3 regions of the Brenneria populi genome follow, and region 1 is predicted to be linked to each of the others. Evidence: predicted binding sites of a transcription regulator. Region 1 holds the regulator's gene; each other region holds the start of a gene.
What was found. Region 1 encodes PurR, which represses purine synthesis genes. Its sites were predicted from a motif close to CANGCAAACGTTTGCNTG; they were not measured.
Positions count from the first base shown of each region.

Region 1 (10,456 bases):
ATAAAAATGACCTGAACGCCCTGAGCGCTCGTTTCCGTGGGTTTTACCCGGTTGTGATAGACGTTGAAACCGCCGGGTTTAATGCTAAAACCGATGCTTTACTGGAGGTTGCGGCAATAACATTGAAAATGGACGCGGATGGTTGGTTGCAGCCGGATGAAACCTTGCATTTTCACATTGAACCGTTCGCAGGCGCCATACTGGAGCCCGCCGCGCTGGCGTTTAACGGCATTGATCCCGGCAATCCGCTACGCGGCGCGGTTAGCGAATATGAAGCGCTGCATGAAATTTTCAAAGTGGTGCGCAAAGGCCTGAAAGAACAAGGATGCAACCGGGCCATCATCGTGGCGCATAACGCAACCTTCGATCACAGCTTTATGATGGCCGCGGCCGAACGCTGCAGTCTAAAGCGCAATCCTTTCCATCCTTTCGCCACTTTTGATACCGCCGCCCTAAGCGGGCTAGTATTGGGCCAAACCGTCCTCGCCAAGGCCTGTATCACCGCCGGTATCGATTTCGACTCCGGTCAGGCGCACTCCGCGCTCTACGATACCAACCAGACGGCGCTGCTCTTTTGCGAGCTGGTTAACCGTTGGAAGCGGATGGGCGGCTGGCCCATCGCTTTGGATGAAAATCAATTAGAGAAAACATCCGCAGCAGACTGAACCGAAGCGCCCAACGCGCGCAATAACGCTTTTGCGTCGCGCCGCGGCGGTCCGCAGGGCGAGCGGTCAAAAAAAGGCGTTTGCTGACAAACCCGGCTGTCAGATCGAGATACACGGGGCGACCACGGGGGTGAAGCGTCGTAAGCGGGAACCTCCCCCCGTGTTTCCCCTAACATCTGACTTTGTCAACGGTCTGAGGGGGTGACTTTCGTCCCCCCTTTTTGCGCTATCCGCTGCGCGCCGAATTACTCCTGCCCTTCCTGCTGGGGTTTATATTTTTCCGCCGTTTCCTTAATCAATTGCTGCAGTTCGCCGCGCTGATACATTTCAATAACGATATCGCAGCCGCCGACCAGCTCGCCGTCGACCCACAGTTGGGGAAATGTCGGCCAGTTGGCGTATTTAGGCAGCTCGGCGCGAATATCCGGATTTTGCAGGATATCGACATAGGCAAAACGTTCGCCGCAAGCAGACAACGCCTGTACCGCCTGAGCGGAAAATCCGCAGCTCGGCAATTTAGGTGAGCCTTTCATATACAGCAGGATCGGGTTTTCAGCGATCTGACGCTGAATTTTTTCAATTGTCGTTGTCGTCATTCTCTTGCTTCCTTAAACCTTTAAGATGGCTAACGTCACGTGCATTAACCACGAGCATTTATCAGATGTGCCGCTACAGGGCCATCCACTCGGCGATATTGTACCGACGGCGGAGACCACAAAAAAACGCCATTTTTTGTGTGGGTATCCGTTTACCCCGCCGCCGCGCCGCCCGCCCAGCGGGGGTAAATGGTCATAAAAAAACCGCCATTAACTTTTTTTCACTATTCTGTATAAATAAAGAGGCCGCGCCCACTTTTTTATCATGCCGTTTTCGGGAATACTGTGCGGACTCAGTGAGTTAATAACGACGAACGACCACGGCTATCATGCGCTTGTTTATTACCTTTTTTATATTGTTTTTCAGTAACCTATTCCTGAATGTGGCGCAGGCGGCGCCTCATACGCCGAATTCGCCGCCGCGCAAAGCCAGCGTGAGCAGCGACGGCGAGCATAGAAAAAATAAGCAGGCGAAGAAAAACGGTCAGAAATCGCCCGCGCCGGTAAAAACAAAAAGCAAAGCGACGGATAGCGCCAAGGCCAACGGCGCGACGAATAATAAAATTAAAGTCATTCACCTCGCCGGGCATAAGCAGGAATCACCCCGTTCGAAAATGAAAAACGACACGCCGGCGCTGATTAAGAAAAACCTCAAGGCGTTACATTTAAAAAATGAAGCGCGTTACGCCTCCTCCTCGCGCGCCAAAGTAAAAAGCGGCCTAAAAGGCGCGGCGGAAAAAGAGCTAACCCTGAGCGAAGCGCATAAAAAACGCTATCAGCACGCCAAATTGACCGCGATGAATAAGCTGATGGGACAAGTGGGCAAACCCTATCATTGGGGCGGCTCATCGCCCTTCACCGGATTCGACTGCAGCGGACTGGTCTATTACGCATACAAAGACGTGGTGAAAATCCCCATCCCGCGCACGGCGAATGAGATGTACCATTTGCGCGACGCCGCGCCGATCAAAAAGAGCGAACTGGAAAGCGGCGATTTGGTTTTCTTCCGCATCAATAACCGCGGCGCCGCCGATCACGTTGGCGTCTATGTGGGTAACGGAAAGTTCATTCAGTCGCCGCGGACGGGCTCCGATATCCGCATCAGTAAATTGAACGAGGATTACTGGCAGGATCACTATGTCGGCGCGCGGCGCGTCGTCACGCCGCAGACCATTCGCTAAGCAGCGGGCCGCATCGCAAAATATTCGGGCGCGTTTTACCGTTTAAAACGCGCCCGAAGCATATAGCGAGAGTAAAACGCAAGGCGGCTCGATAGCGATTAATTCAATACCGCGACGAAGCTGAACGCAATAATAAGCACCAACGCACCAACGGTGGCCAGCAGAGAAATTTTCAGATCGGCATCCATCGGCATCTCCTTTGTTACAAAAATGAACAGAAAAAATATTAACCGACTTTAACGCCGGAACTTTATGGCGGGCGAAAGCAGGTCTTATATAACAATAGCAATTGTTTCATAGCCCGACTAAAAAAACTCGTACCGGCGTATCACTAATAGATAAATTACCGCTTTCACTTTCGTGTCAGATCGGACAAAATTCGCTGTTTGACGACACGCCGCGTATTGGTTGAAAAAGTCAGCCTTGCCCCTTCAGGTACAACATTCGGCATTCTCCCTGTGAAATTCTGTTTTTTTACATAGAAAGAGAACGTTAAACGCAGGCAAACGATTAACTATATACATACGACCATAACGAGTCGGTTAGGAGTCATTGTTACATGGCAACGATCAAAGATGTGGCGAAGCGCGCGGGCGTTTCGACCACAACCGTATCGCACGTGATAAATAAAACACGTTTCGTCGCCGAAGAAACCAAAGCGGCCGTCAGGGCCGCCATTAAAGAATTACACTACTCCCCCAGCGCCGTGGCGCGCAGCCTTAAGGTGAATAACACCAAGTCCATCGGCCTGCTGGCGACCTCCAGCGAAGCGCCCTACTTTGCGGAGATCATCGAAGCCGTGGAAAACGGCTGCTATGCCAAAGGCTACACGATGATTTTGTGCAATTCGCATAACGACATCGATAAGCAGCGCGCCTATCTCTCGATGCTGGCGCAAAAGCGCGTCGACGGCCTGCTGGTGATGTGCGCCGAATACCCGCCTAAATTACTCGCCATGCTGGAAGACTACCGCAGTATTCCGATGGTGGTGATGGATTGGGGCGAAGCCCACAGCGATTTTACCGATACCATTATTGATAACGCTTTTGAAGGCGGCTATATGGCGGGGCGTTATCTTATCGAACGCGGTCACCGGGAGATCGGCGCCATTCACGGTACCCTGGAGCGGAATACCGGCAGCGGACGCTATCTCGGCTTTTTAAAAGCGCTGAAAGACGCCGAGATTCAGATTCATGATGAATGGATCGTGCAAGGCGATTTCGAGCCCGAATCCGGCTATAAAGCGATGCAGCAAATTCTGGCGCAGAAACATCGCCCCACGGCCGTTTTCTGCGGCGGAGATATTATGGCGATGGGCGCAATCTGCGCGGCGGATGAGTTAGGGCTGCGCGTTCCTCAGGATATATCAGTCATCGGCTACGACAATGTGCGCCACGCCCGCTTTTTCACTCCGGCGCTGACCACTATTCACCAGCCGAAAGAACGCCTGGGACAGTCCGCCCTGTCGATGCTTTTAGACCGTATCACCAGCAAACGCGAAGAGGCACAGGTCATCGAGGTTCACCCTACGCTAATCGAGCGCCGTTCCGTCGCCGACGGCCCGTTCCGCGATTATCGCCGCTATTCCTGAGAACGCACGCGGTTTTATCCCCTGCCAAAGCCATATGCCCCTACTCTGCTTCAGCCAATTTATACTTGTACCCTGGCTGAAGCAGTCATAAACTAATTAGCGGTTCAACGACAACAAGCATTTTTATCTCTTTTATTCACTATCCTTGATACCCAACAGATGTCGAACGCAGGAAAGCGGCAGGGGTGCGCCCGATGAGCTTGTTCAGATAAACGACTCTTCATCAACGCGCCTGCGGCTCGAAGTATGAAGGGTATAGTGCGAGCGCATATCGGATGTGCGTATTTATTTTAAGGATGAGTGCCCCTACGTATTTGCGTACCGGCTTTTTCTCTTCATTTTCCTCTTGTTATTCAGAGGGTAGACGATGGGTGATACCCACCGATGCCGATATTGGGTAAAAAATTGTCTATGCTTTCCTTGCCGTTTTTCACCGTGAGCAGCAAGGTAGGGAGAAATTATGAGTTCATCGTGTGTAGAGGACGTAGAAGGAGTAGGAAGCCGTGGCGACTCCTGGTTTCAAATTGTTCGTGAAATGCTGGACACGGCCGATATCAAAATCAACGGCTCCCGCCCTTTTGATATTAAGGTAAAAAATCCCGATTTTTTTAAACGCGTATTGCGTGAAGGCTCTCTGGGATTGGGCGAAAGCTATATGGACGGATGGTGGGAATGCGACAGGCTGGATATATTCTTTCATCGCATACTGCGCGCCGGTCTGGATAAAAAGGTCCCCCACCATCTGAAAGACATTGTGCGCGTCATCGCCGCAAGGGCGATTAATCTGCAGTCGAAAAGACGCGCCTGGATCGTCGGCAAAGAGCATTATGATTTAGGCAACGACCTCTTTACGCTAATGCTGGACCCTTACATGCAATACTCTTGCGGCTACTGGAAACAGGCCGCCACGCTTGAACAGGCGCAGGAGGACAAGCTGCAAATGATCTGCGAAAAGCTCCAGCTGAAGCCGGGGATGAAGCTATTGGATATCGGCTGCGGCTGGGGGGGATTGTCCGAATTCGCCGCCCGTCGCTATGGCGTCTCCGTCGTAGGCGTAACCATCTCCAAAGAGCAGCAAAAATTGGCCCAGCAGCGCTGTCGGGATCTGGACGTTACGATTTTATTGCAGGACTACCGCGATTTGGATTTGCAGTTTGACCGGGTCGTTTCCGTCGGCATGTTTGAGCATGTCGGCCCCAAGAATTACGATACCTATTTTCGTATCGTCAATAAGAACCTTAAGCCCGACGGCCTGTTTTTACTGCACACCATCGGCGCCCAAAAAACCGACTCGGAAGTTGATCCCTGGATTAACAAATACATTTTCCCCAACGGCTGTATCCCCTCCGTTCAGCATGTCGCGCGCGCCAGCGAGCCCTATATGGTGATGGAAGACTGGCATAATTTCGGCGCCGACTATGATCGCACGCTGATGGCCTGGTTCGAACGCTTCCAGCAGCACTGGCCTGAGCTTTCCGAGCGTTATTCCGCACGCTTCCGCCGTATGTTCAGCTACTACCTCAACGCCTGCGCCGGCGCGTTCCGCGCCCGGAATATTCAGCTCTGGCAGGTGCTTTTCAGTAAGGACGGCGTTGAAGGCGGGATACGCGTTCCGCGCTAATCGCCTGCGCCATCGAACCGCCCAGGGAAAACGCATGGGCGGTTTTTTTTCGCCCCGCCTCCCCTGGCGGTCGCCGGGTTACTCTTCGCTGGCCGGATCGTTCACCTGCCGGCTGGCCAAGACCCGCTCTACCGTATCCACCACGGCCTGGGTTTGCGGATCGATTTCGATATTCACCCTTTGCCCCAGCCGCTTTTGTCCCAACGTGGTGCGGTTTAGCGTTTCGGGGATCAGATGAACGCAGAAGCGGCTGCGGGTCACTTCGCCGATGGTCAGGCTTATGCCGTCAATGCCGATAAAACCTTTATGCAACACATACTTCATCAGCGATTCATCCGCCAGGCGGAACCAAATTTGATGGTTGTTTTCTGAAACCAGAATTTTCGCCACCTCCGCCGTGCAGATGATATGACCGGACATAACGTGCCCGCCGATCTCATCGCCGAACTTTGCCGCACGCTCAAGGTTGACGCTGTCGCCTTCCACGATATCACCCAGGTTGGTCAGTCTGAGCGTCTCTTTCATCAGATCGAAACTCACGCGATCGCCATTTACCGACGTGACCGTCAGGCAGCAGCCGTTGTTGGCCACTGAAGCGCCGGGCACCAATCCCGGCAATAGCTCAGGCGGCAGTTGAAGAACATGGGTGCGAAAATTGACTTTTTCATCAATAGACACCACCGGCGCGGTGCCCTGAACAATACCGGTAAACATACGGCCTGCCTCTCAAAGAAAGATGTAAATGGAATGAGCGCGAAGCGATACGGGCAACTGTCTATTGCCGCTCGTCATCAATAACAATCCTGCAGTTTGCCCCATATTACGATGAAAACCAAACCTGACGGCCAATCATCGGTATATATTTAAACCTTTCTTGAACCTTTGATTAATTTATTTTCCGGTAAGCTGATTTACTTCCGCCAAGCCGTTACAATAATACGCTTATCGCTATTCGTGGTATCAGTGTGTCCATCCACATTTAATCATCTCGCTATACCCTAAATAATTCGAGTCGCAGGACAAAAACGCCAAAGCGTTTTTGAACAGCGCTTGCGCTGACCCCGAACGGGGCGAGCCCCGCGGATGGGGCGAGTAACAAAGCCAACGCTCATGCAGCTTGCAGTATGACGGGTATAAGTTCGTCAATTCAAGGTAGGTATTTGTGCAGAAGTATCTGTCGGAAGCGCGTAAATTATTAGCGCTCGCGATCCCTGTCATCATCGCGCAGGTGTCTCAAACATCCATGGGGGTAGTGGATACCATCATGGCCGGGGCGTACAGCGCCACCGATATGGCGGCCGTCGCCGTCGGCACCTCAATCTGGTTGCCGGCCATTCTTTTCGGGCACGGCCTGCTTATGGCGCTCATTCCCGTTGTGGCGCAGTTAAATGGTTCCGGCCGCCGCGACCGTATCGCGCATCAGATTAGACAAGCGTTTTTCCTGGCCTCGGTCGTTTCCCTGCTGACCATGCTGGCGCTCTATCAGGGAGAGCATATTATCCGCCTGATGAATGACGACTCCCCCGAACTGGTGGACAAGGCCGTCGGCTATCTGCAGGCGCTGCTTTGGGGCGTGCCGGGCTACCTTTTTTACCAGGTTTTACGCGGTCAAAACGAAGGGCTGTCGAAAACCATGCCCGGAATGATCATTGGTTTCATCGGGTTATTAATCAATATGCCGATCAACTATATCCTGATTCACGGCAAATTCGGCATGCCGGAGCTGGGGGGCGTGGGCTGCGGCGTCGCCACCGCCTCCGTTTACTGGATTATGTTCCTGCTGATGGCGCTCTACAGCAAACGCGCCGCCTGGCTGCGGGACATCAAGCTACAGCAGCCCGGTTTCAAACCCGACTGGCCGGCGCTAAAACGGCTATTCACCCTGGGACTGCCTATCGCGCTGGCGCTGCTGTTTGAAGTGACGCTATTCGCCGTGGTGGCGCTGCTGGTGCTGCCGCTTGGCGTGGTTGACGTCGCCGGACACCAGATTGCGCTCAACTTCAGTTCCCTGATGTTCGTGCTGCCGATGTCCGTCGGCATTGCGACCACCATTCGCGTCGGCCACCGGCTGGGAGAAGGATCGGTCGAGAACGCGCGCATCGCCTCTTCCACCGGTATCCTGTGCGGCGTGGCGCTGGCGTTCTGTACCGCCATGTTTAGCGGTATATTGCGCGAACCGATCGCCCGCCTGTACAACCAGGACCCGGCGGTGGTGGCGATGGCGTCGCAGCTAATGCTGCTGGCCGCCGTATACCAAATATCGGATGCCATACAGACTATCGGCAGCGGCGTACTGAGAGGTTATAAAGATACCCGCTCGATCTTCTATATTACCTTCGTCGCCTACTGGATATTGGGGCTCCCCAGCGGCTACCTGCTGGCGTTAACCGACTATATCGTTCCGCGCATGGGCCCCGCGGGCTTCTGGTGCGGATTCATCATCGGCCTGACCGCCTCCGCCGTTATGATGGTCGCGAGGATTCGTTTGCTCCAGCGCCAGCCGACCGCGCGAATACTGGCGCGCGCCGCACGCTGATTGCGCGATCGGTCGCCACGGATGGCGCCGAATGGCTGAAAAAACAGCGAGATGGATAGAAGCGCAGCAATCGCACCGTTCAATGACGCAAATTTGCATTTTCCCTCTTGCCAGCAGCAACCGCGCCCGTTAATATTCGTCCCCGCTGTCGGACAGCCAGTCGGTTTTACGGCACGTGACTTCTCTTATATGCGTTCTTAGCTCAGTTGGTTAGAGCACCACCTTGACATGGTGGGGGTCGATGGTTCGAGTCCATTAGAACGCACCATTTCTTGTTCCATAGACGTTTGCCGATATTTATATCCCATTGAAGCAGCTATGAAAATCATCCCTTCATGTTCCAACCGCTTGCGCTGAATTCTACCTTCTTCAGTGCGTTTGAGGGATGCCCAAACAGCGCGCCGCCGCCGTTTTTGGGTTAAGCCATATGCGTTAAAACAAGTCAGAACAAAACGATATAGTTATATGGATATCCATTGATGATAATAATCGCTCTCGTTTAAAAAATGATTACTCTCACTAGTATTAAGCGCGCGACAAAAATATTTCACAAAGACACAAATATAAGTAACCCATTGTTTACAATAATATTTATTTTATCGGCCGGACTCTTTTTATTCTTGGTCTAAGTATGACATGAGGGATGCGTCGCAATTTCCGCGCATTGGGATCTCTGCGAGGACGTTCATTCCAGAGCTTTAATATAATAACCGTCAACGCCATTACCGCCGTGATGCTATTTGCTATTAATAACGGGTAATCATTAAGCTTAAAACCATATGCCGACCAACAGGTGACGCCGAAGAAAAGCGCGGCCCACATGCCTATTGATAATCCGCTGGTATCCCGGTTCTTCAAAATATGAATCACCTGCAGGACAAAAGATCCCGTGGTTATCCATGCCGCCAGTGACCCGAGCGCCAATGGCCAACGGAAAAGAGAAAAAACGGAGATAACGCACAAAATAATTGTAGCGAAAACAACTACTATATTTTTCATCAGTTTTCCTTATCGAAGAGTATGCATGCATCATTATCCCATGTGGGTTGTCGATTGAAAAAATTTCAATTTATACAAATAGGGTATGAATCGGCGTGTTCAACAGATCGCCTCAAATTTTGCATAAAAGAAAAATCAATATGCAAAGCGGAGGCTGAGAAGCGGGCAGGCACGAAAACAGATCGGAAAAGCGAACTATTGAAAATAAATAGTACCAACCGTCATCATCAGCATGGTAATAAGATTGTTTTATCACTATCCCCTATCAACCTATATAATCACATTGCCATAGAATAGAACAGAAAACAAGTAAAATACATTTTTCTCATCGCGTCAATATTTCACCTTATTAAAAACAAGCGGCGAAAATATAAAACCACCCGCAGTCACCGCATAAAAACGGTTAGCGGTTTATAAATCACAGATTGAAAAGAGAGATATGTCATATCACCATATATCTCATGTGATTTTTGATGACACCTGCCCAGTAAAATATTATTATAACAGCACGTTTTTTGCTTCATGTGATAAAAGATCGCTTATTAAAAAACGTTATTTTTATAATAAATGCTCTTATCAATCACTTCCACTCATCTTACCGGCAGGAGGATTTATGTTCTTGGGAATTGATTGTGGTACACAGGGTACTAAGGTTTTACTGTGGAATGAAAAAACGCAAAAAGTTATGACCGCAAGTTATAATGTGCATAAACTCATTAGCCATCGCCACAGTCAAAAGGAACAAAATCCGCATGACTGGCTTGATGCGCTGCAAGCAGGTATAAAGGATGTCCTAGCTAGGGCTCATATTTCGCCCAAGGAAGTAAACGGCATCGGCGTTTCCGGACAACAGCACGGACTGGTGATTTTAGATAAAAACGATGTGGTCATTCGCCCCGCCAAATTATGGTGTGACACGGAATGCGAAAGTCAGCTACAGCACTATCTGCATAAATATGAAGAGACCTACCAGAAAAAGCTATCCGATGTGCTAGGGATACAAATTCCTGTCGCATTTACCCTGGGAAAACTCCTGTGGATTAAAGAAAACGAGCGTTTTAACTTCAATAAAATCGCAAAAATACTTTTACCTCACGAATACATAAATTTTTTCCTCACCGGTCAGTATTGCGCCGAGCCTGGGGACGCCTCTGGCACCGGATACTTTGATACGGTACAAAAAACATGGTGCAAATCCGCAGTTGACTTAATCGAACCCTCTTTATATCCAAAACTTCCCAGAATAATTCAATCACACCAGCCTCAC
Region 1 is NZ_JAYWTM010000001.1:392,985-403,440, reverse strand. It holds gene rnt (ribonuclease T) at 1-665, shown strand, start outside; gene VSX58_RS01840 (Grx4 family monothiol glutaredoxin) at 911-1,261, opposite strand; gene VSX58_RS01835 (C40 family peptidase) at 1,591-2,442, shown strand; gene cydH (cytochrome bd-I oxidase subunit CydH) at 2,541-2,630, opposite strand; gene purR (HTH-type transcriptional repressor PurR) at 3,002-4,033, shown strand; gene cfa (cyclopropane fatty acyl phospholipid synthase) at 4,494-5,654, shown strand; gene VSX58_RS01815 (riboflavin synthase subunit alpha) at 5,733-6,368, opposite strand; gene VSX58_RS01810 (MATE family efflux transporter) at 6,817-8,190, shown strand; tRNA gene VSX58_RS01805 (tRNA-Val) at 8,382-8,458, shown strand; gene VSX58_RS01800 (SemiSWEET family sugar transporter) at 8,782-9,189, opposite strand; gene xylB (xylulokinase) at 9,629-10,456, shown strand, end outside.

Region 2 (10,456 bases), on a different contig from region 1:
CCAGCCAGGCCGCCGTCACCATCGTTAGCGAGAAAATCAGCGCGGACGGACGGGTGAAAATACCCAAAATCATCAGCAGCGGCGTAATGACTTCGCCCACGTAAACGCCGTAGGCGATGAACGCGGGCAGACCCGCCGCCGCCAGCATGCCTTCAATGCCGCCGACGCCGCTATGCACTTTATGCCAGCCGTGAAACAACATTAAGATACTGAAAGACAAACGAAGTAACAGCTTGCCGAAATCCGGCTTATCAAAAACGCGATTGATACTGTCCAGCATGATGCACCTATCTGTTTAGTGATGTCGAAGGAGAATGATAATCAGTTTCAGATTAGTCGTTGTTACTGCTAAAGAACAAGCGAATTATGCAAAACAGCGAACGCCATCAGCCCATCCCGGCTCACCGCCCCGGCGATTAGGGAAACGGCCGGAAAGATACCGGGCATACTGACTCGGCAAGCCAGTTATGTTATAAGTGCGCTCTTGGTTGCTCGCACACTCGGCGAGCATCGTTCCACATTACTCTATTATGGCTATGCAAGGTTCATTACTATGATCACGTTTCATACCAACCACGGCGATATCGTTATCAACACATTTGCAGACAAAGCGCCGGTTACCGTAGAAAACTTTCTGGATTACTGCCGCAGCGGCTTTTACGACAACACCATTTTTCACCGCGTTATCAATGGATTTATGATCCAGGGCGGGGGCTTTGCGCCGGGCATGCAGCAAAAAACGACCAAAACGGCGATTAAGAATGAAGCCAACAACGGGTTAAAAAACACCCGCGGCACGCTGGCGATGGCCCGCACCAACGATCCGCACTCCGCGACGGCGCAGTTCTTCATTAACGTGGTTGATAACGACTTCCTGAACTTCCGTTCGGAACGCGCCGACGGCTGGGGCTACTGCGTGTTCGCCGAAGTCGTCGAGGGTATGGACGTCGTGGACAAAATCAAAGGCGTGGCGACGGGCCGCAGCGGTATGCACCAGGACGTGCCGAAAGAAGACGTCGTCGTCACTTCCGTTACCGTTAGCGAGTAATTGCGGTCGCATGGCGACGCTGTTTATTGCCGATCTGCACTTAAGTATTGATGAACCGGCGATCACCGCCGGTTTTCTGCGTTTTTTACGCCATGAAGCCGTGCATGCGGACGCGCTCTATATTTTGGGCGACCTGTTCGACGCCTGGATTGGCGATGACGATCCGCAGCCGCTGCATGCCACCGTCGCCGATGCTCTGCTGACGCTGCATCGACAGGGGGTGCCCTGTTATTTCGTGCATGGCAATCGGGACTTTCTGATCGGCAAACGTTTCGCCAGGCGAAGCGGGCTCACGCTGCTGCCCGCGGAGAATGTGCTCGACCTGTACGGCCATAGGCTCCTGATTCTGCACGGCGATACGCTGTGCACCGACGATATCGCCTATCAGAAATTTCGCCGCCGGGTGCATAATCCGCTGATACAGCGTTTTTTTCTGCTGTTGCCCCTGGCATGGCGGCTGCGGATCGCCGCCGGGATGCGTTCGGCCAGCCGGCAGGCCAACCAGCGCAAGTCGCTGGAGATTATGGATGTTAACCCCGAACAGGTTATCGAACGTTTACGCCACTACCGGGTGAATACCATGATCCACGGCCATACCCACCGCCCGGCGATCCATCAGATCGTTAGCGGGAATTTCCGCGCCCGGCGCGCGGTGCTCGGAGCCTGGCATCATGAAGGCTCAATGATCAAAGTTACCCCCCAGGATATCGAACTGATTTCGTTTCCATTCTAGCCGTTTCCCCCCTGCCGTTTGCCCTATGATTCATTTTTCCAATCGACGCAACCGTTTTCCTTACCATAAGGTCGTGATATGCTCTACGCCCTCAAAGTCAGAGCCCTATTGGTGAGCTACGCTATGCGTCGATGATTAACATCGAGACCATCACCCGGGAAATACCTGACCGACGCGACATCATCAACATCGCCATCATGTCAATCACAGGAGTTTTACAGGCATGTCATCCAACGCCGCCCCGGCTAAAATCGCCATCGTCATGGGTTCAAAGAGTGACTGGGCCACCATGCAGTTTGCCGCGGAAATTCTCACTACGCTGAATATTCCCTTTCATGCGGAGATCGTCTCCGCCCACCGGACGCCCGATAAGCTATTCAGTTTCGCAGAGCAGGCGGCAACAAACGGTTTTGACGTGATTATCGCCGGGGCCGGCGGCGCGGCGCACTTACCCGGCATGCTGGCGGCCAAAACGCTGGTGCCGGTATTGGGCGTGCCGGTACAAAGCGCGGCGCTGAGCGGCGTCGACAGCCTGTATTCCATTGTGCAGATGCCGCGCGGCGTTCCGGTCGGAACGTTGGCCATCGGCAAAGCCGGCGCCGCCAACGCCGCGCTGCTGGCGGCGCAGATTCTGGCGCTGCATGACCAGGCGCTCGCCGTACGCCTGGCGGACTGGCGGCGACGTCAGACCGACGACGTGTTGTCCAATCCCGACCCGCGGGAGGAAGCATGAAACCGGTTTGCGTATTAGGCGACGGCCAACTGGGCAGAATGCTGCGCCAGGCCGGCGAACCCTTGGGTATCGCGGTTTACCCCGTCGGGCTGAACGCGGATCCGGAGTCGGTCCCGTTTCAGAACAGCGTGATCACCGCGGAAATCGAACGCTGGCCGGAAACCGCGCTCACGCGGGAGCTGGCGCAGCATGCCGGATTCGTTAACCGCGATATTTTTCCGCGTCTGGCCGATCGCCTGACGCAAAAACAGCTGCTGGACTCCCTGGCGTTGGCTACCGCCCCCTGGCAGTTGCTGGCCGGCGCCGATCAATGGCCGCAGGTTTTCGCCCGGCTTGGCGAACTGGCCATCGTGAAGCGGTGCGTCGGCGGCTACGACGGCCGCGGACAGTGGCGTCTGCGCGATGGCGAGCAGCATACGCTTCCGGCGGACTGCTACGGCGCATGTATCGTCGAGCAAGGCATCAACTTTTCCGGCGAGGTATCGCTGGTCGGCGCGCGCAACGCCCATGGCGACTGCGTATTCTATCCGCTGACGCATAATCTGCATCAGGACGGCATCCTGCGCGCCAGCGTCGCCCTTCCCCGCCCGGCGCCGCGATTGCAGCGGCAGGCGGAGCATATGCTGTCGGCCATTATGCATGAACTGGGCTATGTCGGCGTGATGGCGATGGAGTGCTTTATTGTCGGCGATGACCTGCTGATTAACGAACTGGCGCCGCGCGTGCACAACAGCGGGCACTGGACGCAAAACGGCGCGTCGATAAGCCAGTTCGAGCTGCATCTGCGGGCGATTCTGGATCTGCCGATGCCGGCTCCCGCCGTCGACAGCGCGTCGGTGATGGTCAATCTGATCGGCACGGAGATCAACCTGGAGTGGCTGTCGCTGCCGCTGGTGCGCCTGCACTGGTATGAAAAAGAGGTGCGCCCCGGGCGCAAGGTCGGCCACCTGAATTTACAGGCGCAGGACAACGCGAATCTGCGCCAAACGTTACAATCGCTGACGGCCATGTTGACGGACGACTATCATCCCGGTCTACGCTGGGCGCAAGAGACGTTATCCGCCTGAGGCGCATGCTATTTTCTCTTCGGATATACGCCGGCGTATATCCGAAGACAATATTAATAATTGATCGCGATATATTTTTCGTTAGTTAATACTTTGCTTATTTTTTACTCTTTTTATATCGATTAACGCATCACTCTTAATATTTTAAGTCGTCGATATGTTTATCAAAATAATTCCATACGCTTCATTTACACGTTCGAATCAATATTATTTTTCGACCGCTCAGATATAGTATGCGGCGGTAAAACGGTATTTTTACCGGCATAGTTATACCCTAAATAATTCGAGTTGCAGGACAAAAACGCCAAAGCGTTTTTGAACAGCGCTTGCGCTGACCCCGAAGGGGTGAGGCCATCAGGCCGAATAACGCGGCGACGCAGCGAATCCCCAGGAGCTTACAGCAATAAGTGACTGGGGTGAGCGACAAATCTGCCAAGAGCAGAGTTGAACGCCGCTTGCGGCGGCCCCAACGGGGCGAGCTCCATGGATGGAGCGAGTAACAAAGCCAACGCATAGGCAACTTGAAGTATGACGGGTATATAGCCCTGTTTATTTTTTGCTCCCGTAGCGGCGGAGTGCCGGTACTGTATTTTTTATATACGGCGTTCACTAAGGAGAAATTCGCATGAGCACGATTCAAGATAGCGGCCAGATAGCGGAACAGGCTTCAGTCTGGCGGAAAAGCGATACCGTCTGGATGCTGGGCCTCTATGGCACCGCGATTGGCGCCGGCGTACTGTTTCTGCCGATAAATGCGGGTATCGGCGGTCTTATCCCATTAATCATTATGGCCGTTATTGCTTTCCCGATGACCTATTATTCTCACCGCGCCCTATGCCGTTTCGTCTTATCGGGTAAAAAAGGCGGCGAAGATATCACCGAAGTGGTTGAAGAACATTTCGGCGTCGGCGCGGGAAAATTAATCACGCTGCTCTATTTTTTCGCGATTTATCCCATTCTGCTGGTTTACGGCGTGGCGATTACCAATACGGTAGAGAGTTTCATTATCCACCAGATGCACTTACCCGCGCCGCCGCGAGCGATTCTGTCGTTGATATTAATTCTGGGACTAATGTTTATCGTCCGTTTTGGCGAAGCCGCGATCGTTAAGGCAATGAGCATTCTGGTATACCCTTTCGTCGCTGTTTTAATGATCCTGGCTTTATATTTAGTGCCATACTGGAGCACCGCGGTTTTCGAACACGCGTCGCTGACCAATAACGCAACCGGCAATGGCCTGCTGGCGACGCTGTGGCTAGCTATTCCGGTGATGGTTTTCTCCTTCAACCACTCGCCGATTATCTCCTCGTTCGCCGTCGCCAAGCGTAAAGAGTATGGTGACGAAGCCGACGGAAAATGCTCGCGCATTCTCTCCTACAGCCATATCATGATGGTGATCACCGTGATGTGTTTCGTATTCAGCTGCGTGCTCACCCTCTCCCCGGCCGAGCTGATGGAAGCGAAGGCGCAGAACATCTCCATCCTCTCTTATCTGGCGAACCACTTTAATAACCCGATGATGGGCTACCTGGCGCCGATTATCGCCGCCATCGCCATTTCCAAATCGTTCCTCGGCCACTATCTGGGCGCCAGCGAAGGTTTCAACGGCATGATGATGAAAGCGCAGCGCGGCAAGGGTAAAACCATTTCCAGCGCCAGGATGAACCGCATTACCGCCGCGTTCATGCTGATCACCACCTGGATGGTGGCGACGCTGAACCCAAGTATTCTGGGCATGATTCAAACCCTGGGCGGCCCCGTCATCGCCTGTCTGCTGTTCCTTATGCCGATGTACGCCATTCAGAAAGTCCCGGCGATGAAAAAATACAGCGGCCATATCAGCAACCTATTCATCACCGTCATGGGGCTGATCGCCATCTCCGCCATCATCTACAGCCTGTTTGGTTAAGCCGGGCGGCAAAGCGCCGGTTTTAACAGAACCGGCCGGTAATGTAATCTTCCGTGCGGCGTTGCGTCGGCGAGGTGAATAAATCATCCGTTTGGTTATATTCGATTAACGTCCCCTGATGGATAAATGCCGTGTAATCGGAAACGCGCGCCGCCTGCTGCATGTTGTGCGTCACCAGCACCAGCGTGAAATGCCGCTTCAAGGCGCCGATCAGCTCTTCAATCACCAGCGTTGAGATAGGATCCAGCGCCGAAGTCGGCTCATCCAGCAACAACACCTCCGGCTTAATGGCGATCGCCCGCGCGATCACCAGACGCTGCTGCTGGCCGCTGGAAAGCGTCAGCGCGTTATCTCCGAGCCTATCTTTCACCTCATGCCATAACGCCGCCGCGCGCAAGGCATGTTCCATCGCCTCATCCAGCAAACGGCGGTCCCGAACGCCCTGCAGCCTCAGGCCGTAAATCACATTTTCATAAATGGACTTGGGAAAGGGATTCGGCCGCTGAAAAACCATGCCGACCCGGCGGCGCAATAGCGACACGTCCAGCTGCGGGTCGGTAATCGGCATGCCATACAGAGAGATATCGCCCTCGGTGCGGCAGCCGTCGATCAGATCGTTCATGCGATTAAAGCAGCGCAGCAGCGTCGATTTGCCGCAGCCGGACGACCCGATCAGCGCGGTTACCCGATGTTGGGGAATGCGCAGGGAAATATCATTCAGCGCCCGTTTATCCCGGTAATAGAGATGAAGATGCTCCACGGACAGCGCCACCTGCTCATCACTGAACCGAGGAACGCTCATAACCGGCGATGTCCGCGACGACTTTATTGATTCCATAATTTCATCCTGCATTCAGAGTGACAGCGTACGGTATTTTTCACGCAGCGTATGGCGGATCCCCATCGCGGCCAGATTCAATGCGACGACAATCAATACCAGCAGCAACGCCGTGATATAGACCAGAGGCCGCACCGCTTCCACATCCGGGCTCTGAAAAGCCAGATCGTAAATCTGAAAGCCCAGATGCATAAATTTTCGCTCCAGATGAAGATAGGGGAAAAGGTCGTCGACCGGCAGCGCCGGCGCCGATTTCACCACCCCCACCAGCATCAGCGGCGCGGTTTCCCCCGCCGCGCGCGCGACGGCGAGGATTAGCCCGGTCATCATCGCCGGCACCGCCATCGGCAGCACCACATGCCACAAGGTTTCGGCTTTCGTGGCCCCCAGGGCCAGAGAACCGTAGCGCACCGACATCGGGATGCGCGATAATCCCTCTTCGGTGGCGACGATCACCACCGGCAGCGTCAGTAGCGCCAGCGTCAGCGACGCCCACAGCAACCCCGGCGTACCAAACGTCGGATTAGGCAACGCTTCGGCATAAAAAAGCCGATCCAGCGTGCCGCCGATCAGATAAACGAAAAACCCCAGGCCAAATACGCCATAAACGATCGACGGAACGCCGGCCAGATTGACCACGGCGATCCTGACCCAGCGAGTCAGCGTATTTTTACCCGCATATTCATGAAGATAAACAGCGGCAATCACGCCGAGCGGCATAACGACGATCGTCATCAGCACCACCATAAGCACCGTACCGAAAATCGCCGGGAACAGATATCCGGGATGATTGCTATCGGGCGAATAGTGCGTCAGCATATAGCGAATCTGCTTCGCCCCGTGGGCGATTTTCTGGCTGCGACTCATCGCATTGGGATACCAGGCCTGCTCAATATCCCTGAGCGGGAGAAGATGCATAACGCCATTCGCATCGCGCAACTGCAGCCTATCACGGTCAATCTCCCGGTTAAGTTCGGCCAATTGCAGAGAAAACTCAGCGAAATGACGCTGTAATTCGCTCCGCTCGGCGTTGATTCGCGCCTGCGTCCGGCTATCCAGGGTATCCGCCTGCCGCCGCTTTCTCTCTTCCAGACGCAACATGTCGAAGCGCTGGTTGATTTTCGCCATCTCTCCCAGGCGAATATCCTGCGCCATCGCCAACAGCGCCTGAACCTGTTTCACCCGGCGATGCAATGTTCGGGGCAGATCGCCGGCCAGCAAGGGTTGCCCATCCTCCAGCATACCGGCCAGATAGCCATAGGCGACGTCGCTGTTCGCCAGCCTCAGCGCCAGAATATCCGCCGGTTTGCTACGGCTGATAACATCGCGGGATAGCAGCAGATGAAAGCTCTGGCCATAAATTTCGCGCCGGCCGGTTTTGATCAGATAACGCGTCGCCGCTTCATCCGGCCGCGCGGCTAACAGCAGCCCGGCATCCCTAAGCTGCTGCGGTGACAGTCGCTGCTCAGCGTAAACCTCGCCGATCAGCGCGAAAGCCCCGTCTTGCGGCGCCGCCGCCCGCTGTTGCGAAGGGGCCGGCTGTTGCAAAGTAAAGAGCCACACCGGTTGCGGCCACAGATAGCGCACGCCCTGCCCGGCCAGTAAAACGAAAACCGCCGCCATCGCCAGCAGGCTGACGCTGATGGATGCGGCCGTCAGCCATATCCACGGCTTGCCGGAACGGAACCAGCGCTTCACGCTTTTTCTCCTTCATCACGATAACGCTGGCGCAAACGCTGGCGTATCGACTCGGCCAGCGTATTGACCACGAAAGTGCAGACGAACAGCGCCAGCGCCGTCAGGAACAGTACCCGATAATGGCCGCCGTTGATGACGGCGTCCGGCATTTCAATGGCGATATTGGCCGCCAGCGAGCGCAGCCCCAGGAGCAGGCTTTCATCGATAATCGGCGTATTGCCCGTCGCCATCAGTACGATCATGGTTTCCCCTACGGCGCGGCCGAAGCTGAGCATCAGCGCGGCGAAAATCCCGGCGCTGGCGGAAGGCAGCACCACGCGCCACAAGGTTTGCCACGGCGTGGCGCCCAACGCCAACGAGCCCTGGCTCAAACGGGCCGGCACGCTGAATAACGCATCCTCCGCCAGCGAAAAGATTAGCGGGATCAGGGCGAATCCTAACGCAACGCCCGCCACCAGCGAGTTGCGCTGAACGAAATCATCCCCCAGCCACTGGTATAAGGGCTGGCCCAGCAGCCGGATTTCCAGAGCCGGCCCCAGCCAGCAGCCGATCGCCAGCGCCAGCAGGATGGGCGGCAGCAGAAACAGCGCATCCCAGCCGGCGGGGAAATATTTACGCCAGCCGGCGGGCAGGGATTCCAGCAGCCGGCCGCTGGCGAGCACGGCCAGCGCCAATAAAAACGGCATAGCCAGGATGGTCGACAGATAGGCGGCGAAGTGCGGCGCAAGCCAGACGGCGGCAATCAGGCCGATCACCACCGTCGGCAGCGCGCCCATGATCTCCAGCGTCGGTTTAATCCAGCGTCGCAACGCCGGAGACATAAAGCAGGCGGTATAGACGGCGGCCGCCAGCGACAGCGGCGTAGCGAAAAGCATCGCGTAGACGGCGGCTTTCAGCGTGCCCAGCATCAGCGGCACCATGCTGAATTTAGCCTGATAGCCGTCATCCGCAGCGGTGGACTGCCAGATATAGGCCGGTTCGGGATAATTTTCATACCATAGTTTTTGCCACAGCCCGCGCCAGCCGATATCCGGGTAGGGGTTGTCCACTTTGTACGTCCGCCAGCCGTTTTCCGTCTCCACCAGCATCGCCTGGCCGCGGGGAGAAAACGCCAGCGATCGCGCGTTCTGCGCGATCCGTTCGGTCAACAGCGCGTCCGGCTGTTTGCTGGCGAAAAGGGACAGCTCGCCCTGCGGCGTCAGCGTCGCAAACACCCTGCGCTGCGCCTCGCTGGCTAACAACGCCGATGCCCCCGCCGCCTGGGTAAACCGGCGGATGGCCGTCAGCCGCATCCCCTCTTCCGTCGGAACGTCAAACCACTGGGCGATCTCTCCTGCGGCCGATTGCACCAGAAGCGAACGTCCGCCGGCCAGTAAGGCCAGGCGCGCCGCGCCTTGTTCGGCCAACTGCCGTTTCTCCCGCAGTATCAGCCCGGCGTCCGATTGCCATACGCTCAGTTGAGTACCGTTGAGAAGATAAATTTGCCGGCCATCCGGCGTTATCAGCAGTTGGTCGACCGCCTTTTCAGGCAGTTCGATCTGCGCCTGTTGCCGCACGCCCGCCTCCCCAACTTCGCTGACCGTCAGACGGTAATCCTGGGTGACGGCCGCCACTATCAGGCGTTTTTCGGCAACCGCCGCCACGCTCAGCTGACGTAACGGCTGCGCGGGCAGCCCCAGCGATAGCGGCTCCTCGCCGAACGGGAATTTCCACTGCGCGGGGAGATTTCCATTCGGCGGCAGCAAGGGCTGCACGATGCGGATGCGTCCGTCAGACTGGCCCAGCGCGTAAAGCTGCCGATCGTTATGGCTTTCCGTCAGTAAATTCACCGACGGCGCAAGCCGCACACGCTGCGTCGCCAAACCGGACGAGAGTGAAATAAATTCGCCGTAGCCTTGCCGATCGATGCGAAAGCCGATTTGTCCGTTGTCGCTAATTCCTACGGCCAGCGCAGGCTCCCCGGCGTTCAGCGGAATCGCTTGCCATTCGCTGACGGAAGGGGAAAGGAAGATCGGCGTTACCACATACAGCAGATAGAAAAAAATAGATAACGGCGCCATCAGCACCAATAAACCGCTGCCGGCGACGACGCGGCGCGTCAGGCGCTCAATCCACGCTCGCCGGCGATCCCGGCGCTGTAATCGGTTAACTGTATTTTCCATCGCTCTCGCCGTAATATTGCACTCGTCAGCGTCCCTTTAATCGCTCATCCCAAAGAAAACGGGTGGCATATGTTGCCTTTACCCTCATAATATGACAATGGTAAGTCCGTCTGCGTATTAGATTTTATCGTCATGAACGCGCCATAATGTTGTTATACCCTTCATCTTTCAAGTTGCGGTGGTATTGGTTTCCCCAAATGACTCGGCTTATCCTCCGCGCGATCGCCGTAAGCCGTGTTCAAACGCGCTGCCGGCGGATCCGTCGCCG
Region 2 is NZ_JAYWTM010000007.1:341,354-351,809, reverse strand. It holds gene VSX58_RS11595 (DoxX family protein) at 1-280, opposite strand, end outside; gene ppiB (peptidylprolyl isomerase B) at 554-1,048, shown strand; gene lpxH (UDP-2,3-diacylglucosamine diphosphatase) at 1,059-1,781, shown strand; gene purE (5-(carboxyamino)imidazole ribonucleotide mutase) at 2,005-2,514, shown strand; gene purK (5-(carboxyamino)imidazole ribonucleotide synthase) at 2,511-3,581, shown strand; gene VSX58_RS11570 (HAAAP family serine/threonine permease) at 4,207-5,490, shown strand; gene pstB (phosphate ABC transporter ATP-binding protein PstB) at 5,513-6,292, opposite strand; gene pstA (phosphate ABC transporter permease PstA) at 6,344-8,026, opposite strand; gene VSX58_RS11555 (ABC transporter permease subunit) at 8,023-10,188, opposite strand.
Region 2: the regulator PurR is predicted to act here: its motif matches at 1,826-1,843, upstream of purE (5-(carboxyamino)imidazole ribonucleotide mutase).

Region 3 (10,456 bases), on a different contig from region 1:
GCGCGATCCAGCCCTGATAGAGCTTCACGCCCAGCGTGATCTCTTTGCCCTGCGCGGCGTATTTCAGCGCATTCTCCACCAGATTGGCCAACGCCTGAAATAACAAAGCCCGATCGCCAAACAGCTGAATGCCCGCCTTAATCTCTATCAGCAGGCGGCAGCCGCGCTCTTCCGCCAACGGCTGATAATATTCGCTCACTTCTTCCAGCAGCCGCCGCGCTTCGATTTGTTCAAATTGATGGATACAGCGCCCGCTCTCGATTTCGCCAATACGCATCACCGTGCGGAACAGCCCGAGAATCTTATTGACCTCCCCGGTCGCCAGGCTCAGTTCATCACGCATATCGTCATCCAGACCGGCGCGCTCGCTCAGATTGAACAAGCGGTTTTGCAGGTGCGTCAGCGGCGTGCGCAATTCATGGGCGATATGGCTGGAGGTGCTGCGCACCTGCTCCATCAGCCGCTCAATGCGCTCCAGATTCTGGTTGATTTCCGCGCTCAGGCCGTCGAAATCATCGCCATAGGGCGACAGCGGCATTCTTACCTGCCGTTCGCCGGTGCTGTAACGGTGCAGGGCCGTTCGAATTCTCTCGACGCTGCGTAAACCGCGCAGGCTGAAATGGCGGCTGACCAGCAGGCAAAACAGCAGCACCGCGAATAGCCCGGCGCCCGTCACCAGAGGGATGGTCCTCACCCGCTCCAGCATCGGCCGGATGTTATAGGCGGTAAACAGCACGCCGCCGTCATTCAGCATCACCGAGAGGCCGATCAGCTGAGGATCGTTTTTGTCGGAGAAAATATCTTTCAGGCACGCCACGTCCATCCGACAGCGGGTGCTCGGCAAATTTTTCAGCGGATGATTGTGGTACAGAATATTACCGCCGTTATCCATCACCAGAAAAAGCGGCAATTCATCGCTCTTCGCCAAATTATCCTGGCGCAATTGCGTAATCAAAGTGGCGGTATTGGTTAAACGCGACTGCATGGCGTAATCATGAATATTACCCATAATAACTTCACGGACATGGGTTTTGATTAACGTTTCGCTGAGCGAACTAAAACCGACAATGCTCATCAGCATCATTAATAGAAATAAAAAAACGATGGTGATCGATTGTCGGAAATTAGCCGTACAGACGAAATCGGGATATTGACTTGCCCCCACCAATTGCCAGTGTTTAATTTTCGTTTGCCAACAGCGCCTTTGCGTTTTTATTCTATTCAGAATAGCTGCCAACATCTGTTCTATCCTTATCAACAGAACCCAATGCGTATCCCATAGCCCTTAGGGTTTTAATTAACGGATGCGGGAAACCCTTATCTATTTTCGCCCGCAGTTTCGACATATGAACGTCAATCAAATTGGTTTGCGGATCGAAGTGATACCCCCATACCCGTTCCAGCAGCATGGTGCGCGTAACCGCCCGGCCCTGATTTTCCATTAAAATAATCAATAGCTTAATTTCTTTATCCGTCAGTTCGATGCGCCGGCCGCCGCGCCAGGCGACCCGTTGCAGGCGGTCGAGCTGCAGGTCTTCGAACGTCAGCACGGAGGCACTCTCTTCATGGCGTTTGACGCGCCGCGCCATAATATCCAGACGCAACCTTAATTCGTTAAAATTAAAAGGTTTGCCCAGATAATCCTCCGCGCCGAGCTCCAGCCCCATCACCCGATCCACATCCCGGTCTAATGCGGAAAGCAGCATAATCGGCGGATGGCGCGACCCTTGTAATTCACGCAATACGGAAAAGCCGTCCATAATCGGCAGCATTCTGTCCAGCAGCACGACATCATAGACCTCATCTTTTATAGCTTTTAATGCATGCGCCCCATCGTGCACCATCCGGCATGAGTGGCCGTGCGAATGTAATTTCGAACTTAACCAATGGCACAGTACGGAATCATCATCAACTACCAGTACGCGCATAATTTTCCCCTGCTAAATGTCGCTATTCTCATAGCGAATTTATGGTTTATGGCGAGCATCGAAATCGGACAAAACGAACGGCTCCCGGCAGGGAGACGCCGGGCGATTAAATATCGCCGACGATTTCGCAACGCCAAATAAAAAGGAGTTTACCGATTTATTATTTCAGACGGCCGCCAAAAGCGACGCACTCTCTTTGGCGCCGGCCGGAAACGCGGCGTGCGCGGAAAGTGCCCGCTGAACATTATTAGCCAGATAATAACAATCATTATCATTTAGTGACAAGTCCTTACCCCTGCGAGAACGACTTTCGCACGTAAGGATTTAGAAAAGATCCCCGCCGCGCAGGCGGCGGGGAGTCATCAAGGGGAGGAAATAACGATGCGGTGATGCGTCGAGCGGAAACCGGCCTTACTCTCTTTCGCTCAGCACCGCCTCCAGCAGATCCAACTCGCGCAGCATTTTCAGCAGCGTTTCATTGCTGATTTGCTGCGTGGCGCGCAGGTGATACAGCTCCGCGCGTTCCGAATTCAACGCCGTCAGCCGGAAACGGCGCTCCAGGTTCTCAATCATCAGGCTGTGCTCCAGATCGTCCTGACCGGCGACCTGCCGCCGCAGGTTGCCTATCACCCGGGCGCTGACCTCTTTCAGCACCTGCTCGTCGATATTCTCTTCACGATCGGCCGCCAGCCGCTCCTCCATTTTATGCAGGCTATCGATAGCCACTTTCGCGGCGGAGCTGCGCGCCATTTGCTCCTCTTTGGCGTAAACCGCTTTATCCGCTACTACGATTCCCCGCAGCAGCAGCGGCAGCGCCAACACGCCGCACAGCAGAGAAAACAAAATGACGCCGGTGGCGATAAACACCAGCTGATAGCGGGATGGGAAAGCGGTGCCGTCGGTCAGCAGCAGGGGGATGGAAAGCACGCCCGCCAGCGTAATGGCGCCGCGCACGCCGGCAAACGAGGAGATCCACAGCTCACGCGTCGTGAATTCGGCGAACGCCATCGGTTTCTTTTTCTGGATATGCAGGCTGTATCTCTTCATCAGCCACAGCCAGCCAAAACGCAGAAATAGCAGCGCCGCATAAATCACCGCGATATCGGTGAACAGCATCCAGGTTTCCACCGTCGGGTCCAGCTCCGCCTGGGTTATCGAGGTTTCCAGAATTCCCGGCAACTGCAGACCCAGCATAATGAACACCATGCCGTTAAACACAAACTCCAGCATCGACCAGACGCCGTTGGCGCGCAGCCGCATGTTCAGCGGGGCATTGCGGATCACGCCGGATTGGCCGATGGTCATCCCGGAGGCGACCGCCGCCAGAATGCCCGACACCCCGATATGTTCGGCGATCAGATAGGCCGCGAAGGGCAGCAGCAGCAGCAGCACGATTTGGGTGGCGGCGTCATTGCCGCTCCAGCGGCTGATAAGGCGCAGCGATTTACTATACACCCAGGTAACGGCCACCCCGGCCAGCAGCCCGCCCAGCGCGACTTTAATAAACGCCAGCGTGGCGCCGGAGACGCTGAACACCATGGTTCCCATGGCGACGGCGACGGCGAACTTCAGCGACACCAGGCCGGATGCGTCATTCATCAGGGCCTCGCCCTGCAGGATCCCCATCAGTTTTTTCGGGATGCGCCCCTCCCCCACGATGCCGGAGAGCGCCACGGCGTCGGTGGGAGACAGGACGGCCGCCAGCGCGAAAGCGGCAATCAGCGGCATTCCCGGCACCATCCAATAGATGAAATAGCCGACGCCCACCACGGTAATCAACACCAGAATCAGCGCCAGGCCTATAATCTCGCGCCCGTGTTTGAAAAATTCATGCGTCGGCGTTTTCCAGCCGTCGGCAAACAGCAGCGGCGGAATAAACAGCACCATGAACAGCTCGGGATTGAAATCAACGTGCAGACCAAACTGAGGCACGGCAAGTATGGCGCCGACGGCGATTTGCATTAAAGGAAGAGGTATTTGAAAAGGCAGAATTCGTGTAACCACACCGGATAGAGAAACCACCAGGGTCAAAATAAGAATAGTAAAAAAGATTTCCATGCTTTCCTTAGACTCTCTCCTGCAACATTAAAAAGTGGCTTAGCGCCCGCCGATCCCATGAAGTACAACCTCATATTTAACGTATCTATTCTGTCACTAAAATGAATATCTGAGAGGAAAAAATTTATATTTTTCGCATTTTCACATACCGAACCTCAACTCATAATCAATGAAGTTCCGGCGTGAAACGGAAAGAAAAAGAGAAGAAGAAAAATAGGAAGAGCGAGCTGACAAACCCGTCGGTCGAATCGAGAGATTCAGGGCGACCACGGGGGGCGATGCCCCCCGCATCCGAGACGGTTAGAGCGCCCAGCCGCCGGCGTAAAACACCACCAGCGCGATGGCGATCAGCACGGTGCCGATATTCAGTTTACGCCATTCGCCGGAGAAGATACGGCCCAGCACCAGCGAGCCGAAACCCAGCATAATGCCGGTCACGATATTGCAGGTCAGCACGATAAACACGGCGCAAACCAGACCCGACATCGCATCGACGAAATCGTCGAAATCCAGTTTGGTCACATTGCCCAGCATCAGCAAACCGACATACATCAGCGCCGGCGCCGTCGCATATCCGGGAACCAGATAAGACAACGGGGACAAGAACAGGATCAGCAGAAACAGCACGCCGACCACGGTGGCGGTCAAACCGGTTTTACCGCCGGCAGCCGTGCCCGCGGCGGATTCGATATAGACCGCCGCCGGCGATGTCCCGACCAGGCTGGATAAAATGCTGCTGACGGAGTCGGAGGTCAGCGCCTTACCGCCATTAACGATTTGTCCGTCTTTATCCAGCAGATTAGCCTGACCGGCGACCGCGCGGATCGTACCGGTCGCATCAAATACCGCCGTCATCACCAGCGCCAAAACGCTGGGCAACACCACCGGCTGCAAGGCGCCCATGATATCCAGGCTGAAAATCAGAGAAGCGCCGTCTTCGCCGCTCAGGCTCGGCCAGGCGAACCAGCCCTGATATTTAACATTCGGATCGAAGATCAGCCCGAGAATGGAAATGGCGATAATCACCAACAAAATGCCGCCCGGCACGCGGCGTCTTTCCAGCCCGATAGTGGCCGCCAACCCCAGCAGCGCCATAACAACCGGGAAAGACGTGAAGTTGCCCAGCGCCACCGGTAGCCCATCAAGCGGATTTTTAATCACCAGGCCAATGCCGTTGGCGGCGATAATCAACAAAAACAGACCGATGCCGATCCCGGTGCCATGAGCGACCCCAAGCGGAAGATTGCGCAGGATCCAGGAACGGATGCCGGTGGCGGAAATGACGGTGAACAGAACCCCCATCAGGAAAATCGCGCCCAGCGCGACCGGGATACTAATCTGCTGGCCCAATACCAGACTGAATGCCGTAAAAGCGGTCAGAGAAATCGCACAGCCGATAGCCATCGGCAGATTCGCCCACAGCCCCATCAGCAATGAACCCAATCCGGCGACCAGACAGGTTGCGACAAAGACGGCCGCCGGCGGAAAGCCCGCCTTCCCCAACATGCCGGGAACAACAATAACCGAGTAGACCATGGCCAGAAACGTGGTTAGCCCCGCCAAGATCTCCTGGCGCACGTTGCTGCCGCGCTGCGTGATTTTAAAAAAGGCATCAAGCGCGCCATGCGGGCGTACCGCACTATCAGCCTGACGAGTGGTGTTTGACATGGTGGTATCCCCTGAAATCTCGTTATTATTTAAGGTAAATCGTCGGCGGTTCCCCCGGCCTTGCGCCGGGTATGCGTCAATGCGATCAACACGCCATGAACCCTGAAACTACGTACGCAAACGATTACTTCGTTCGCTGCAAAAACGCAAAATTTCGCCAGGTTATTTGAAGCGAGTGATTATCCTGCTTCACCGGCGTGCATTTCAACTGCTAATCAAGACTATTTGCCGATAGCAAAAACGGCCGCCTGCCGGCAGCCATTGTTGTCGATGCGATGATTGGGAATTTAACGGGCCGGCCCGCATTCAGGCATATAGAGAGACCTCGCCGAGCGGGCGCGTTTTAAAGCGGCGATGCAGCCAAAGGTACTGCTCCGGCGCGCGCATGATCTCTTTTTCCACCACTTTATTCATGTAACAGGCGGCTTCATGCTCGTCGCGGTACGGATAATCCTGTAATTCAGGCTGAATCACCAGCTTATACCCGAAAGCGCGGGGCTTGCGAATCAAGACGATGGTGATCATCGACGGTTTCGCCAAGCGCGCGATCGTAAAAGTGCCATTGGTGGTCGCCGCGTTTTTTACCGCAAAGAACGGCGCGAAAATACTCCCTTTCGGACCGTAATCCTGATCGGGAGCGAACCATACCGTCTCTCCGCGCTTCAGCGCATGAACCATACCGCGCAGATCCCTACGATCGATCATCGCCTTGTTGGAACGCGAGCGGCCCCAGGTTTGCACCAACTCCATGACTTTGTTGTTGTGGGGACGATACATGGCCATCATCGGCTGGCATAGCCCCATTGCCCTGCCGCCCAGCTCCAGCGACATAAAGTGAATGCCTATCGCCATCACCCCATGTCCTTTAGCGCACGCCTGGCGCAAATTCTCCAGTCCCGACACGTCAAACCAATAGCGAACGCGGCGATCCGACCAAAACCAGGCCATGCCCGTTTCCACCAGCGCCATTCCCAGCGAAGAGAAGTTATCGACGATCATCGTCTCTCGCTCTTCAACCGAAAGATGGGGAAAGCAGAGTTCAAGATTACGCCGGGCGATGGCCACTCTGCGTTTTAGAAAAAATCGGGAAAAACGCCCTGCTCCGCCGCCGATTCTCATCAGCAGCGGGTAAGGCAGTTGAACCAGAAGAAAGAGGATCCCCAGACCGAACCAAGTGAGCCAGTAGCGCGGATGGAGTAATGTTCTGGTAAATTTCTGTTTAATTTTCATGAGACTCGTCTGTAAGTGACCATAGCGCGCACCACATAAAGAATCGCCTGGCCGCGCCGTAACCACTGTGACACTACTTATCGTATATAGTTGCCATAGCGTATTAAATTCAATCTAACCGTCTTAAATCCCAAAGCTAAGGACAAGGATGGAAAGCGGGTCATGGAAGGGGTCATATGAAGTGAACGAGTCCGACCGGTCGGCGGCGATTGTGCCGGCGCATCATACCCGATTCGCCGCAGGGATAGGAACAGTGATGATGTAAATAATTCCCCCGGAAAAATATCCGGGAGCGAAATAATTCGAGCTGCGGGGCAAAACGCCAAAGCGTTTTTGAACAGCGCTTGCGCTGGCTCCTAGGGTGAACCCCAACGGAGTTCATCATTTCCCGCGAAAAGCCCGGGGTCGCGGGGGGCTGGCGCTGAGCCCCTGTGTCGGGCGCGTGCGGCGATAACCGCATGATTCAACAATGGTTAGTGCGCACGAAACCTTCGCCGCACTGACAGAAATTCTTCCCCAAATTTGTGGGAATTCCTCAGCCGAATAACGCGGCATTGCTGCGACAAATTCGTCAGGAACGAATTTGACCAGCCAAAGGCTGGCCTGCGGTGAGAGACAGGGTGTCTCTCATTAATCCCAGGAGCTTACAGCAGTAAGTGACTGGGGCGAGTAACAAAGCCAACGCACAGGCAGCTTGAAGTATGGCGGGTATAACCGTTATTTATGCGTCGCCAGAATAATACTGGAAGCCTTAATCAGCGCAATAACGTCGCTCCCATCCGCTATCGCCATTTCGTCAAGACTTTCATTGGTGACGCTCGATGTCAGAGTTAAACCATTGCTGGTTTCAATATGGACCATCGAATTAACGGCGCCTTTTACGATATTTTTTACTTTCCCCGCGAGCTGATTGCGGGCGGAAAAATTCAGACCACTGTCTAATGAAGCAATAATAACCCAAGGCGCTTTCACTAATGCAATCGCCTTTTTACCAGGAGCCAAATCGAGAGACGTACTACTTGCCTTGGTAATCACGGTTGTCAGCAAATCGCCGCTGTCCAGTTTCAGGACAACTTCATTGTTAACCGCGCCCTCCACAATGGAAGAGACGACGCCGGCTAGTTGATTCCTCGCAGAAACTGACATACTCACCTCGCTAATATCCAGGTTAATTGAAATATTTCTGGTCTGAATAACGTACAACACTTCGCTCATTTTACGCAATCATGCCCGCGGCAATCTGACTGCGAACCATCGGCCAAATAATGGCGATACCGCACGACGCCCAAATGAGATAACGAAAAGCAGGATGGAAAATCACCAATAATCCCGTCATCACGCCGGCTTGCGATCGACGCGCCGCGCGGCGGTTATTATATAAAAATCGATAATCGATAGATTGTATTCAGTATTAGAACCGCGTAACCGTATAAGAAATAGCCGAAAGTGCTACAGACAGTGGGTGATTCAGCTTGCAAAAAATTGAATGTTACTGAATATGAATGGTAACGAAAAATTATGTCTGCGCCAGAAAAAAAACCGCCCGCGAGTAACCAAGCTTGTTTGCGGGCATTGGCATAAAACATTCTTATTCAAATAATTCGTTCGTTTTCCTTAAATTTCCAATAATCTTTTTTTTCCATCTCTATCAAAGGATTGGCCTATCAAACAACCATAATCGATCGAAAAATCAATCAGTTTTATAGGTAAATATATTTATATTGATCAGTTTTATAGATCGATCAATAATGTTCAAAACATCGCCAACCCAGGGAATCGTGATGACTGTCGATTCAATCTCGTGCGCTAAGAGGCATTATGTTATAGAGCCCATTTACAGCTGCCAGAATCAGGTATTCGCGATGGAGCTGCTTACCCGATTTAACGATGAGGGGCCATGCTCGGAAAAACGTATTCAGCAAATGAGCCGCGCTGAAAAACAGGCATTGCTGCTGGATCAGCTGGAATCCATTACGCAGAAACAGCGTTATTTTATTGAAAACAATATATCTCTATCGATAAATATCGACTTTACCATGGCGATATTTTTATCCCAGGATAGGAACGTCAGGAATTTAATGGACAAATTACCCTTTATTTGTCTGGAGATAAGCGAAAATTTCCCGAATCTTAATGACGGGAAACGCAACCCATTGCTTGCAACGCTCTATGAGCGTTATCCGCTTTGGTTAGAAGGATTCGGCAGCGGAAATTCCAACATTTATGCCGTCAGTCAATCAACCTTTCACTATGTCAAGCTGGATAAGATTTTCTACTGGGAGATGATAAAAGATCGGAAAGTTTATACTTTATCGGTACTGGTGGAGAATATAAAAAAATACTGCTACGGCATCATTATTGAAGGAGTACAGACGCACTCAGAATATTATCTTTTAAAAAACTGCGGCATAAAAGGAATACAAGGATATATCTACCCAACCTATACACTAGACACATTACCGATATTAAAAAGATGAATGAATTAATCATGTTATCAGTATTGGTTCTAATCGTTGCCTATGCATTCATAAGACACTATATAAATAGTGTACAGAATAAATTAATTACAAAAAGAAAATTAAAAAAGAATAAAAAGGCAAATACAGAATAGAAGATAATTCTTACCCTGTTATTTTAATAACAGAACCCAACCCATACCTATCAGATCTAAAAAGTTCTGACCTCTAAATACACCTAAAAAACAGGCGTACATCTTTCGGCATGCAAATGTCATTAAAGCACAATAATTAGTCAGCTAATTGTTTATAAAAGAAAATACATTAGCAAGATAATCATAGGAAAGTGTCGTGGTAAATGGCCGAACGTGACAGTATAATGGAAAGAAATTTGTTTCCGCTAATTATATATTGATAAATAATGCTTTCTTACGCACGATCCGCGCTCTGCGATCGCAAGAAAACCCGGCGCTCTTTCGCAACGCTATCACGGCCCTACCTATCAAAATAACTTAATCGATCGGTAAGCTAATAATTTTAATCAATTAATATTGATATATTGATCAGTTTTACTGATCGATCAATAATATGCTATTAACTCTGGATCTGGAAACTATGCCGATGGTAGATTCAATACTAGATATAGATGATAGGAGGCACTATGTTGCCAAACCTATCTATAATTTCCAGCAACAGATGTTTGCTGTAGAACTACTGGCAAGATATAAAAACAGGGGACTGAGCTCAACCAAACACGCTCAACAGATGAGTCCCGCGGAAAAACAAACCTTACTAATAGATAAGCTGGAATGCATTTCGGCAAAACGGTCTTACTTCATTGATAACAACGTGCTGGTAACGATAAACATCGATTTTGTCATGGCCGTATTCCTACTGCAGAACCGGTACGCCCGCGATTTGCTTGACAACCTGCCGTTCATCCATTTGAAAATAAATGAGATATTCCCGAATCTCAATGACGGGAAACGCAACCCGCTTCTTGCAAAGCTTTATGAACGCTACCCGCTGTGGCTGGATGATATGGGCAAGGGAGACGCCAATCTCTATGCCGTAAGCCAATCTATCTTCAGCTATATTAAATTAGATAAGAACTTC
Region 3 is NZ_JAYWTM010000006.1:488,268-498,723, reverse strand. It holds gene VSX58_RS09825 (sensor histidine kinase) at 1-1,240, opposite strand, end outside; gene VSX58_RS09820 (response regulator transcription factor) at 1,218-1,928, opposite strand; gene VSX58_RS09815 (Na+/H+ antiporter) at 2,340-3,986, opposite strand; gene VSX58_RS09810 (NCS2 family permease) at 4,287-5,654, opposite strand; gene lpxP (kdo(2)-lipid IV(A) palmitoleoyltransferase) at 5,961-6,884, opposite strand; gene VSX58_RS09800 (TOBE domain-containing protein) at 7,602-8,030, opposite strand; gene VSX58_RS09795 (EAL domain-containing protein) at 8,633-9,361, shown strand; gene VSX58_RS09790 (EAL domain-containing protein) at 9,956-10,456, shown strand, end outside.
Region 3: the regulator PurR is predicted to act here: its motif matches at 5,798-5,815, upstream of VSX58_RS09810 (NCS2 family permease).